DNA from 3 places in the Desemzia sp. FAM 23989 genome. Region 2 is predicted to be linked to each of the others. Evidence: riboswitches for the same ligand, from Rfam matches in the RefSeq annotation. Region 2 holds a riboswitch; each other region holds the start of a gene.
The links. A riboswitch is a leader RNA that binds a small molecule or an ion and turns the genes downstream of it on or off. The one in region 2 is predicted to bind thiamine pyrophosphate.
Positions count from the first base shown of each region.

Region 1: another riboswitch for thiamine pyrophosphate. It lies ahead of ACEN36_RS10635 (YkoF family thiamine/hydroxymethylpyrimidine-binding protein); the one in region 2 lies ahead of thiM (hydroxyethylthiazole kinase).
Region 3: another riboswitch for thiamine pyrophosphate. It lies ahead of thiT (energy-coupled thiamine transporter ThiT); the one in region 2 lies ahead of thiM (hydroxyethylthiazole kinase).

Region 1 is NZ_JBGQQT010000020.1:30,036-34,280, forward strand. It holds gene ACEN36_RS10625 (ABC transporter ATP-binding protein) at 1-1,330, opposite strand, end outside; gene ACEN36_RS10630 (ECF transporter S component) at 1,314-1,901, opposite strand; gene ACEN36_RS10635 (YkoF family thiamine/hydroxymethylpyrimidine-binding protein) at 1,898-2,434, opposite strand; gene ACEN36_RS10640 (hypothetical protein) at 2,412-2,606, shown strand; TPP riboswitch at 2,573-2,676, opposite strand; gene ACEN36_RS10645 (hypothetical protein) at 2,844-3,017, shown strand; gene ACEN36_RS10650 (SPFH domain-containing protein) at 3,087-3,866, opposite strand.
Region 2 is NZ_JBGQQT010000002.1:851-5,095, reverse strand. It holds gene thiE (thiamine phosphate synthase) at 1-436, opposite strand, end outside; gene thiD (bifunctional hydroxymethylpyrimidine kinase/phosphomethylpyrimidine kinase) at 429-1,241, opposite strand; gene thiM (hydroxyethylthiazole kinase) at 1,238-1,981, opposite strand; TPP riboswitch at 2,102-2,199, opposite strand; TPP riboswitch at 2,267-2,365, opposite strand; gene ACEN36_RS01550 (NADP-dependent oxidoreductase) at 2,540-3,451, shown strand; gene ACEN36_RS01545 (YtxH domain-containing protein) at 3,503-4,057, opposite strand.
Region 3 is NZ_JBGQQT010000001.1:283,105-287,349, reverse strand. It holds gene ACEN36_RS01300 (hypothetical protein) at 40-1,209, opposite strand; gene thiT (energy-coupled thiamine transporter ThiT) at 1,377-1,943, opposite strand; TPP riboswitch at 2,020-2,122, opposite strand; gene ACEN36_RS01290 (GNAT family N-acetyltransferase) at 2,204-2,677, opposite strand; gene ACEN36_RS01285 (HD domain-containing protein) at 2,788-3,453, opposite strand; gene ACEN36_RS01280 (ribonuclease J) at 3,537-4,245, opposite strand, start outside.

The DNA of each region.
Region 1 (4,245 bases), on a different contig from region 2:
CGTAGGTTGGTTCATCAACTAGTAGCAGTCTCTGTCCTTTAATTAACATACAAAGTACTGCTAATCGGCGTTGTTGACCCTGACTTAAAAGCCATGGTGAAGTAGAAGCTTGATCTTCTAAGTTATGTCGCTTCAAGAGATTAGTGATTAATTTTGTAGTTTCTTCTTCAGTCTTTTCAGGATAAACAGCTTGCACTCCAATATTCAATTCGTCAAAACATGAAGTTGTTAAAAATTGAAGAGAAGGATCTTGAAAAACAACTCCAATTTGAGAAAGCCAATCTTTCCTATTCTTAGAATCAAACTTTAAATCTTTCATATGCATAGTCCCGTCAAAAGGATATTCCCCCAGAATCGTCTGAAAAATAGTTGATTTACCGGATCCACTTTTTCCTTGTAATGCAATTAATTCTCCTGGATAAATCTTCATGTTGCAGTTTTTTACTAAAATGCGGTAAGGATGCCACATTTTTTTCAGCCACTTTGTTTTATATTCTCCTAGTTTAATCGTTATATTTTCGATTTGAAAAATAGGCTCCAAGTTATTTGATACTTCTGCTCGTTGCAGAGGTTTTTCTAGTTCTGATAATAACCCTTCTTGTTCAAGTAGGAGTTGATCGTTAGTAGAAAGTGGATTAAGTGAGATATTTGTCTCTAGAAGTTGCCCCACTCGACTTAATACCATCATTCGGTCAACGAATTGCCACCTATCAAGACGGTGATCGATGACTAGAATGATTTTATTTTGTTTTTTTAGTTCTAAAATTGTTTCTTGAAGTTCGTTTGCTTTTTGATCATCCAAGTTAGAAAATGGTTCATCTAATATATAGACGAGTGGATCAATGATTTCCAAACATGAAAAGTTTGATCGCTGTAATTCTCCACCAGACATGGCATCAAAAGAACGTTCAAGCAATTCGGTAACACCTGTTTTCTTTGCGTGTTCTTTAACCATTTCATCCATTAATGAAGGATCAAAACCTTTGTTCTCTAAGCAAAAAATTAATTCTTGATAGAGATTTTCCATAGCAAATGCTAGTCGGGCATTCTGAAATGATGCAGATATATACCTCATAGATTCCTGATTGTCCATAGATAATAGGTCTTGTCCAGAAACAGAAATTGTGCCGGATTTTAATGTGCCGCCACTTTCAGGATAATATCCTGTTAGAACACCTGCTAGTGTACTTTTTCCTGATCCGCTTGCACCCGCTAGAAGCACAATTTCTCCAGGATTGATTGAAAAACTTATATCCAAAAAGTGTACGCTATCTTCTAGATTGAATTCTAATTGCTCAACAACAAGTCCATGATTATTTCCCTTTTTCATGACTGACACCATAAGATTTCAATAGCCCCGTATTGTCCAAAGCAATACAAATTTTATGCGCAATAAACCCAGTAAAAATAAGTGAACTTACTAAACGAATAACAAAGATAGCGATAACGATAGAAATTTCAAGTGAAGCATAATCGTTTCTGAATGCAGTCCAGATAAAACTGAAAATGGTAGCCAAAACGGCACCTACCATTGAATTTCTCATATTATAGCGACGGTATTTCGTAAACATATAAGGCAATTCAACACCTAAACCTTGAATAAAGGCACTGACTATAACAATGGGACCAAAAACATTTCCCAAAACAACTTCTATAACAGCAGCAAATATTTCAGTAATAATACCCACGCTTGGCCGTCTAAGAACGTAAAGAGCAACAACAGGTGCCATAAACCATATCCCGTAAAAAGGTTCATATCCTAAAATACCAATACCTGCTGGAGTGAGAGCAGTTGTTAGAGCAGCTCCTAAATACAATGCAATTAAATAAACAATTCCAAATGCGACAGAGATTAATCCCATAAAAATAAAGTCTCTTAATTTCAATGGCTCTTTATTCATAATGATTCCCCCTCAGGTAAGTTACAGAGTAAAGAGGCTTCTATAATATAATGGCTAACATCTTTGCCTGTTCTTTCTGCGACATATTCTAAATAATCAAAGACATCATGTACTTCACCTTTTAAGTAAGTCGTGTAATGGCCACTTCCAGCATAAACACCTCGGTCAATCCCATTGTTAACCACTTCTTCAATAAGTGACATATAGTTATCAGTGCCCATTGGATACAGCGAAAATTTACCAACAACTGGGAAGGATCTTTTGCGGCTGTTGCGGTCATTGATACGTCTATCATCATAATCAAGTGTGTAGTCTGCATCGTGATCTCCCGGGCAACCTTTCGAGATAGTCATATGAAGACTCATATGTACATCATCATGATATGCTTGAGAAAATACCGCTCGAACGCCGTCAAATACAGCCGATTCTCTACCACGGTAAACCGTTGAAGTGGGATCAGTTTCACTCCACACCATAGAAGTGTCTACATTTTCAAGTGAAGAGAGGATAATGTCGACAAAGTTATCAGACATCGGGGCTAAGTTGAATCTAATTCCCGCAATTCCTTCTTTTGAACCAGGAACACCTACTGCGCAACTGCCGTATGAGACATATTCTTTTTTTGACAAAATAAAAACTCCTTTTCCAGTTAATAATCCAGAAAAAGAGTATAGTAAAAATTATAATCTTCCTACGCAACAATAAAGTTGATCAGGTTCACGAATCTGCTTCTAGCACTCTCAGCCTCCTTTAAAAGGCTCTCCGGATTAAATAACTATTTAATTTTGTTAATTCAGTATACTTGAAAAGAAAATCGATGGCAAGCTAAACATTTTTATTATTTTAGAATTTATCGTTCGAACGTGATAATGTCCTAAGTAGGTCGAAGCATAAAATGTCCCAAAATGATAAAATAAAATCATGAAAAGGATAATACTAACGATGAATGAAGATAAGAAATATAAAGTAATAAAAGCTGTGGCAGAAAAAAGAAAGGAAAAAAAGAGAGCTTGTGTTGTGAAACAAGAATCCCTTTTCCCTTTTTGCAACAAGTCCTTAAAAATTCAAATCATCATCTTCCTGTTTAGGATCTTTTTTAAACAGCAAAGACAATAAGTTTCCTATTAAAATGACCACTATCGCTGCAAAAATAAGTTTACCTAAGAAGAAAATCATTTTTATCACCTACTCGTTAGTATCAACAATTGCCTGACCCGTTTGTACTTCAACCCAACCATGTTCTAAACGTGCTTCTACTTCTTTTAACTTGATCAATTCTTCAGAAATGGATTCAGATAATTTTTTATTGGCTTCCGCCTCTGCTTCTGCTGCTTTTACTTTTTGGTAAGCTAAACTGTCTGCTTTTGTTTTGGCTGTATCGGCTTCCAAGAGAGCTTTTTCTTTTTCTTGACCCGCTTTGATGATCTCATCAATGGATTTTTGCGTTTCCGCATCAACATCTGGAACTCCAAAAGCAACGTCTTCTACCAAGAATCCTTTAGGTTCAACTGCTTTAGTGAAATCTTCTAAAATCGATTGCTGAACTTCTGTTGATTTTGATCCCGTTACATCCAACAAGCTATATCTAGCAACGACACTACGCGATGATTTCAGCAATTGTGCCTTCAACCAGTTAGCTTCAATATCTTCTACGCTGATGCTCCCAAATTCTTTAAACACATCGGAAACTTTTTTCGAATCGACTTTGTAAGCATATGTAATCGATACATGGGTAGCTTTTCCATCTTCCGTAGCCAAATTCAACTTCTCTGCTTTAACCGTCTGTAAGCGAATAGGATACTGAGTTACTTTATCCAATCCGACAAATTTAACCCCTTGGCTTAGCGTTTGATCTCTCACTCCGCCGTTCATTGAATAACGAACCCCTACATAACCATTTTCGATTTTTTCAAAAAACACTAAAAATCCACCTACCAATAAGATAATGACTAAAAGACCAATCATTAACCCTTTGATTTTTTTGATGCTGTTCTTATCGTATATTTTTTCGTTCAATTCTATGTCCTCTTTTCTTTTTTTAACTAAATAATTTTCTTAATAACAAATACTTTTCCTTACTCTCTTACAACAAACCACCCCGTGTAACTATTTACTGCAATACACAAAAAGAAATACACAGGCTTTTCTGCTGTAAGCCTATGTATTCTTTTCGGCATACTTTTTCTTTTACGAGTTGACTCTATTTACCTTACTCTTCTCATAAAAAATCATCTTAATCATTATACCAAAGAAATGAAGAAAAACGGTGGATTCTTTAGATATCTAAGCTTAATTATAGCAATTAATTTAATTACCGCGATTCTGGAAAGCCATTTTTATACAA
Region 2 (4,245 bases):
CTGGGGAGGCAGCATCTTTTTTAGACTGTGTTGGATAGATTGGGCCAATTCCAACGTAATCTGCTCCATTAACTATAGCCTGTTCCATTTCTTCAACATTATGGACTGAAACACCTACAAGGTTTCCTTTTACTCTCTTCCGAAAGGCTGTCAAGGCTAAATCATCTTGTCCCACGTGTATACCATCAGCATTTAATTGTATAGCAAGCTCAACATCGTCATTGACAATAAAAGGTACTTGGTACATTGCACACAATCTTTGACATGCTTTGGCAAAATCTACATAGGCTGAACCAGTCAACGCTCCTTTTCCTTTCTCGCGTAACTGAAAACAGGTTATCCCTGCCTGCAAAGCTTCTTCGAGTGTTTTCAATGGGTCTTTTTTGCAATTCACTGTACCCATGACAAAATAAATAGTTAAAATACTTCTATCCATTTACTTCTACCTCACATATTCCTTGGTTGCATTTGTAAGCAAAGTGGTTCGTCGGCCCATGACCGTGACCAATATAAAGCGGTGTAGAAACAGCTAGTTGAATAAATTTTTTCGCTTCAACGATCGCTTCTTGCATGGATAGTCCTTTCGCTATATTGGCTGTTAAAGCAGCAGAAAATGTACAGCCTGTCCCATGTGTATCTTTTGTTTTCACACGATTGGTGGTCAATTGAAAAGACTGCTCGCAAGTGTATACTCTATCAATTGCCTGTTCTTCTTCTAAATGTCCACCTTTGATGACAACACATTGAATACCCATTCGCAACAGTTGTTGTGCTGCTTTTTCTATATCTTTCGTATTTTTAATACGAATACCTGTCAGCACTTCTGCTTCTGGGATGTTTGGGGTGCAAATGGTGGTATAGGGAAACAGCTTTTCTATTAAAGTTTTTGCTGCTGATTCTTGCAATAGCTTTGCTCCGCCTTTTGCAATCATCACCGGATCAACGATAAGCGGTATATTTTGTTTTTTTAGGATTTCAGCTACCCCATCAATTATTTCAACTGAAAACAACATCCCCGTTTTGATAGCTTTTACTGAAAAATCATCTAGTACAGTTTGGATCTGTTGTTGCACAAAATATGGCGGTACTTCATAAATATCATGTACACCCAGTGTATTTTGATCTGTTAATGCTGTAATGGCTGTGGTCCCAAATACCCCTAACTCTTGAAATGTTTTTAGATCTGCTTGAATCCCAGCTCCCCCGCCTGAATCTGATCCTGCAATCGTTAATGCAATCATTGTCCTGCCTCCGCTATCTTTTGCAGAGCATTCATAAATTGTACAGCGAATGTCCCCACTTCATTTCCACTCTGTTCAGCAGCTTGTTTATACGCTTGTAGAGTGGTAGCTAATTGATTGAATGAGGCTTCTTTTCCACTCGCAAGCGAAGCTGTACAAACAGCGCTTAATAAACACCCCATACCTGTAATACGTGTAGCAATTTCGTTGCCTCCAGACACGTATCGCTCTTCTTGACCATCCGTTAAATAATCGGTTTCTCCTGTGACGATGACTTGACAGCGATACTTCAAGGCAATTTCTCGCGCTACTTTGGAAACAGGCATCGCCCCTATGCCGCTGTCCACTCCTTTTTGATGCCATTCTTTACCTGCAATTGCGGCTAGTTCTCCTGCATTGCAGCGGATCAAATCAACCTGCATTCTTTTTAAAAGTTGTTGCACCACTTGTTTTCGATAGCTTGAAATACCGATTCCTACAGGATCCAGTACAACAGGAACTCCTAACTCATTTGCTTTTTTTCCAGCTACCAACATCGTTTGGATAGTGCGGTCATTTACGGTACCGATATTGATCAATACTCCTTGAGCAGCTGTCACGACATCAGCAACCTCATTCACTTCATCCGCCATAATAGGAGAAGCTCCGATAGCAAGTAATCCATTAGCCATAAAATTTGCCACCACATAATTAGTGATACAATGGACTAAAGGAGCTGTTTGTTTGACTCTTGATAACATTTATTACACCCTTTCCTTGGTTTCTCTAGCTTATTCAAATAGGCTGATCTCAATCCTCCTTTATAGAACGTGAGCACAAAAAAAGGCTCTACAAATATGCAGAAGCCAAAAAAGTGTATAAGAAACTCACTATTTGCTCCCTACGTCAGTATGAACTAACAGGTTCAAAGGGTCAGGTTTTACCTTCTCAACACGACTGTGTCCCCCCGCAATTAAGCGTTTTACAAAAGAAAAAGCTCCCCAAATAAAATTGGAGAGCTCAGTACGAATATAGTCGTTAGAATACATATGTACGATTGTGCTCCCTACGTTAGTGTTAACTAACAGGTTCAAAGGGTCAGGTTTTAACCTTCTCAACACGATTATGTCCCCCTGCAAAACATTTAATTACTTATAAGTTTACTATAGATAATAAATTTAATCAATCACTTTACTGTCTTTAATACACCGCTTATCGTTCTCTTTTAAAGTATAAAAGCCTCATTATTTGTGGTCTTAAGATAGCAGTGTTAAAGTAATCATAACTAGAGAACCAATCAGAGAGAGGAGTACCTTTTTATGAAAACTATCGCGATTAAAGAATTTGGGTCAGCTGATCAATTAAGAGAGATGGAAATGGAGAAGCCTTCTATCAAAGATGATCAGGTATTAATTGAAGTTCATGCTTTCTCCATTAACCCCGTTGATTGCAAAAGACGTTCCGGTAAAATGGGCGGCAAACTTCCTATGGTGCTTGGTGGTGATGTCGCTGGTATCGTAAGTGAAATTGGTACAAATGTCACGAATGTAAAGCCAGGTGATCGTGTATTTGCTAATGCATCCAAAACTTACGCTGAATATGCCCGATCTCGCGCCGAAGTAACGATTAAAATCCCTGATAAACTCTCTTTTGTGGAAGCAGCTGCAATTCCATTAGCTGGACAAACCGCTTGGGAAGCTTTAATAGATAAAGGACAATTAAGGGATAATGAAAAAGTCTTGATTCACGCAGGGGCTGGCGGAGTAGGCTCATTGGCTATACAAATTGCTAAACATTACAAAGCTTACGTTATTTCGACAGCCAGTGAGAAAAACAAAGCATTCCTTACTTCTCTAGGCGTGGACTATTTCATTGATTACAACAAAGAGGATTTTGAAAAAGCAGTCAGTGATGTCGATCTCGTACTAGACCCTTTAGGAGGCAAAACTCAAGAAAAAAGTTTCACTGTTCTAAAAAAAGGCGGGCGCTTAGTTTCCTTAGTACAAGAACCGGATGAAACTACATTAAAAAAATTAGGGATGATAGGAATTATTTTCAGTATGACCCCCACAAGCGAACGCCTGCAAACCTTAGCTGATTTACTTACCAGTGGAAAAATCAAAGCCATAGTCAGTCAAACTTACCCTTTTACAGAAGAAGGGGTACGTAAAGCACATGAACAAAGTGAAACAGGTCATACAAGAGGAAAAATCGTGATTAAAGTAAAATAAACAAAAAGATGGAGTCAAGAATTTTTCTTGACTCCATCTTTTTGTTTATTTTTATTGGTTCTCATCTAATAGATCTTTTTCAGAATCATAATCTAAATCGTTGAGAGTTTCATCCAACTTATCTGCAGGAATCGTTTGATCTTCATTAGGTTCTGCTGATGTCCCATGAACGTTTCCATGCGGAGCTTCCATTTCGTCAGAATATTTTTCTTTTAAGTCCTGAGCTTTCTCTTCGCCGACCTCTTTCCATTCCTGTGCTTTTTCTACTCCTACTTCTTTCCATTCTTGCCCTTTTTCCATTCCAGTATCTTTAACGTCGGTAAATTTATCCTTAATATCCGAACGTAATTCTTTCCCAGACTTAGGCGCAAATAACAAGGCAACTAGTGCACCTGCTAAAGGCAGAGCAATCATTTTAGCCACTTCCATATGTTTTACCTTGGCAGGCATCGCCTTAGTAACCCCTTTAGCAAGTTTGGCTTTGGTCTTCATACTTGGTTTAGCCATATGGTGCATATGGTGTGTGGAAGGTAAATAGTCTTTCGCTGTATCGTATGCATCTTGAGCATAATCGGTTCCCATGTCCATCAATTTTGTTAATTTCATACTATTCGTGCTCCTCTCACTTCTTGTTTTTCCTGTATTCCTATAAGTGTTTACATGATTATCATATAACAAATATAGAATTCTCTAAAGTAAAACGCACTCAAAATATACGAGATCACTTTCTAGACAGTTTTAAAAAGTATATTTCTAAAACTAAATGCAGACCAATCATCTCCTAAAACACCTTA
Region 3 (4,245 bases), on a different contig from region 2:
ACACATAGATATCGACTTGTCGTGTCATCACCTTAGCTATCATACTCTTTTTTTCTCATCAGCCATAGTAAGAAAGGACATTTTTTCTTTTATCCACTCTCCCAGCATCCGTTCCATAGCTGATTCGCCTTTTACAGGGTACATAGTTGCGGTTTTCTGCAATTCATTATAATATTCTATAGCTTTAGAGTAATTTCGTTGATGGAAAGCTTCATAAGCCATCATTAACCGTTTCTTATTCGGCAAATAAGTCGTCATTTTAATGTATTTCTGTAATTCATTGGTATAAAATTTCTTCACTATGAACGGGTCAGCATCTTGAATCAACTCTAAAAACAAGCGTTCACAAGTTAATTCATTCTTATATAACACTGACATTTCTTCTATATACGGATCAAAAGCTGTTAAGCATAGTCTCGCTTCTTCAAATTTCAACTGATCTATATACCAGTTATATTCCAATAAATACATGGCGACTTTTAAAGGATTGGAATAGTCTTTTTCTCCTTCTAATTGAAGAGTTGTTAGCGGAATATCTTTCACTCGTTTTCCTTGTGTCATCAAAGCATTTATTTTGAGTTGGGTGTAAAAAGCGTATTTATTTTTCTGATTTTTTAACAACAAATACAAATTGTAGCCATCATTTGGTATGCCTCCCATTTTCATCGGAATTCCATTGGTTGCTGCTGTAAACAAACCTGCCAATGCAAAAGCACTCCAAATTATCGTCAAGACAGGTGAAAAAAATACACCGTTAAAGATTAGCCCAAATAGTGCGATAGAAAGCACTGCATTCACTAAAACTCCGCCTAAATTATATAACACAAATGGAAAATCACCCTCGTTATATGCAGGAGGGGACATCAAACATTGCCCTCCTGTACCAGGTAAGTTCATTCGTTTTTGTTGGATACTTCCTTCTTCTTTGACAAATGTCAAGGAACCTATTCGGAAAGAAACATAAGCATAGCCGGTCATCAACCCAAATACCAAATGACCCATTTCATGAAGTAAAATATGTATCAAATAACTGATAAAAAAAGCTATGAACCCAATAAACAACAGACTTAAATTTAATTCAATTGCATCAGTTTCCAAAAATACTCCTGCAACAAAGCCAATTGTTAAACCGACAATTGCTGAACCTCCCATTACAAGAATCACGGTACTCCACTGGGATTTCTTTCTTTCACTTTTATTTTTTGTCATATGTGCTTCACTTCCTTATGGGTTGGTTGATGCAGTCTCCTAAAAAGGATAACATTACTTATTTAGTATGTACTAGTCGAAAAAAAAGTCAATCATAATTTTGACCGACAACCCTTTTTAGCTTCAAAAAAAGACGAGATAGTAATATCCCGTCCTTTGATCTTGTATTAAAGTGTTGCGGATGAAAATAATTGTGGGGCTGTTTTTTTGATCGCTATCAGTAAGATGCTGACTACGACCGCTGTGATTACTCCACTCAAAATCTGTGTCACGAAAGAATACAATAAAGCACTCATCCCTTCTGGTGCGTAGCTGCCCCAGAAATAATAACCTGCTACAAAATGCCAGAAGAACCGTGCCATCGTACCGGAAAATGTTCCCAGAACAATATACAGATTCAATTTAACCGTCTGATCGGTTTGACTGAGCGAATGGATTTTAGCAGCAAATAATCCTCCGAAACCTGCAAAGGCAAAGGCAATAAAATATTCAATAAATCCTTGTAAAGGACTTAGAATATAGGCATTACCAATTACAAAATGCAAGATCCCCCATAAAAAACCAGCATAAACTGCTGGAACAAAACCTCTCCTAAACGCATAAAGCGTGAGAGGCACCATCCCTAATGAAACTGTAAAAGACGGACCGATATTTGTTGGGATAAGCGATAATACAATGGCTAAAGCAGCTATAATCGTCCCTTCTATCCACACACCAAACTTTTTGTTGCGCATAAAAAAACCTCCTTTATAATTTGAACAATGCCAAACAACAAAGGAGGAGATCACTTGAGTAATTAGACTACATACTTTTGTGCTCTGTCACAATTCCTACGCTCGTGCTAACGAACAGGTTCGAAGGGTCAGAATCATCGATTCAATCTCAGCTTAAAAAAGCACCCCTTTGTGATGGACGTTCATTCAGTTTTTACCTATTCACTATACCGAATATTTCAACCCTTGTCAATACTGCTCTCCGGGTTGAAACGATTTGATTAGTCTAACTTTTTAGCTAATACAAATTCTATACTGTCCCCTATGTTGATCCGTTGTTGAGTATTTGAAAAACCTGATTGAATATACAGCATTTGACTGCTGATATTGTCTATAGAGACAGACAACACAATTTCGTTGATCATGGGATAATGATAGCGCACATAGTCGGGCAGCAGTTCTAAAGACTTTTTAGCATATCCTTCTCCTTGATAATTCAAATCAATCGAATGTGCTCTAAATAGAATTGCTTTTGGATTGTCTGTAAAAGTGGACACCCCTACTCCAAGTTGAAGGATAAAAAAACCAATCAATTCCTGCCCCTTTAAAATCAAAATCGGGTGTTTTTCAGTTTCATGCATACTCTCGGTTAAAGCATCCATTGGCTTAACAATATAAGAATTTGAATCAATGGCATAATTTTCTAATTTTGGAGCATCTTCTATAACCGCTTCTCTTAGAATTATCTTTTCCATAGCCCTTCACCTTGCCTTTTTCATTATTCTTTTTCAGTATAAGAATAACAGACAGGACTAATAAATGTCTCTTGAAACGTTCTTAATTTCTCTGATTTGCAATACTCTGATTACTTCAACCCATCCCACTCCAAATAAAATTCTTGCAAAAACTGTTCCATAAACTGGTGTCTGTTTTCAGCAAAAGATCTTCCTGTTTGAGTATTCATCGTGTCTTTCAACTTTAATAATTTTTCATAAAAATGCATGATCGCTGTATCTTCTCCAGATCGATACTCTTCGTAAGATACCCCTTCTCTCGGCATTTTAGAAGGATCATGAATCAACCGACCACGGGAACCCGAATAAGCCATTGTTCTGGCAATACCGATTGCTCCAATGGCATCTAACCGATCTGCATCTTGCACGAGTTTTCCCTCTATAGAAGTCATCTCTATTTTATTGGTTCCACCTTTATAGGACAAGTTCAGCACAATAAATAAAAGAGACTCTTTTTCGGCGTGGGTTAAAGATAGCTGATTCAACCAATCGGTTAATTTTTTTTCTCCTGCTTCAGGTGTCTCATTTAATTTTTCATCTGGGACATCATGCAGCAATGCAGCCATCTCACAAATAAAAGCATCTACTTCCCCGGGTTCTTCAGCTGCCATTTGCAAGGCTAGATTACGTACACGATGAATATGCCACCAATCATGTCCGGAAGCGTCTTTCTTCAATAACTGAAAGACAAACTGTTCTGTCTGCTTTAAAATCTCTTTTTGAAGGTCTGTTTTCATATTTTGTCCTCTCTAAACTTTTTGAACGACCCATTAAGGGTTTTAAATAAGGCTAGGACAAATGTCCTAGCCTATGCCTTAATTTATCTTCTGCGTTTTGAATTGCTGACTTCCATAATGATCGGTAAGATAACCGGTCTTCTGCGTGTCTTATCGAACAAGAATTTGCTTAATGAGTCTCTGATGTCTTGCTTCAAAGCTCCCCATTCAAATTCATTTTGCTGTAAGTTCTCTTCAACGACTTTTTGGACCATTTCGCTGCTTTGTTCAATCAATTGCGTATTTTCTTTGACGTATACAAAACCACGAGTCATGACTTGTGGACCAGACGTAATTTCTTTTGTTTTACGATTAATTGTCACCACAGCGATCAGAATCCCATCTTGAGACAATAGCTTACGGTCACGCAAGACAATATTTCCGATATCCCCGATTCCAATACCGTCTACCATAGTATTCCCAGATTCTACTTGGCCAGACATCGTCAAGCGGTTGTGAGAATATTCCATGATATCCCCTTTGCCAGGAATAATGATATTTTTATATGAGATCCCTACTTCATGAGCTAAGTCAGCATGAGCTGCCAACATACGGTACTCTCCAGTTACAGGAATGAAGTACTTCGGTTGGATCAAGTTGATCATCAACTTCAGATCGTTCGGTGTAGCATGTCCAGAAGCTTTCAGATTATCGGTGATTTGTTTTACTTCTCCACCAGCACGGTAAACCATATTTTCAGTAGTGGCTACTGTAACTTCCATTTCATTTGAAGGGCTAGTCACGATATAAACT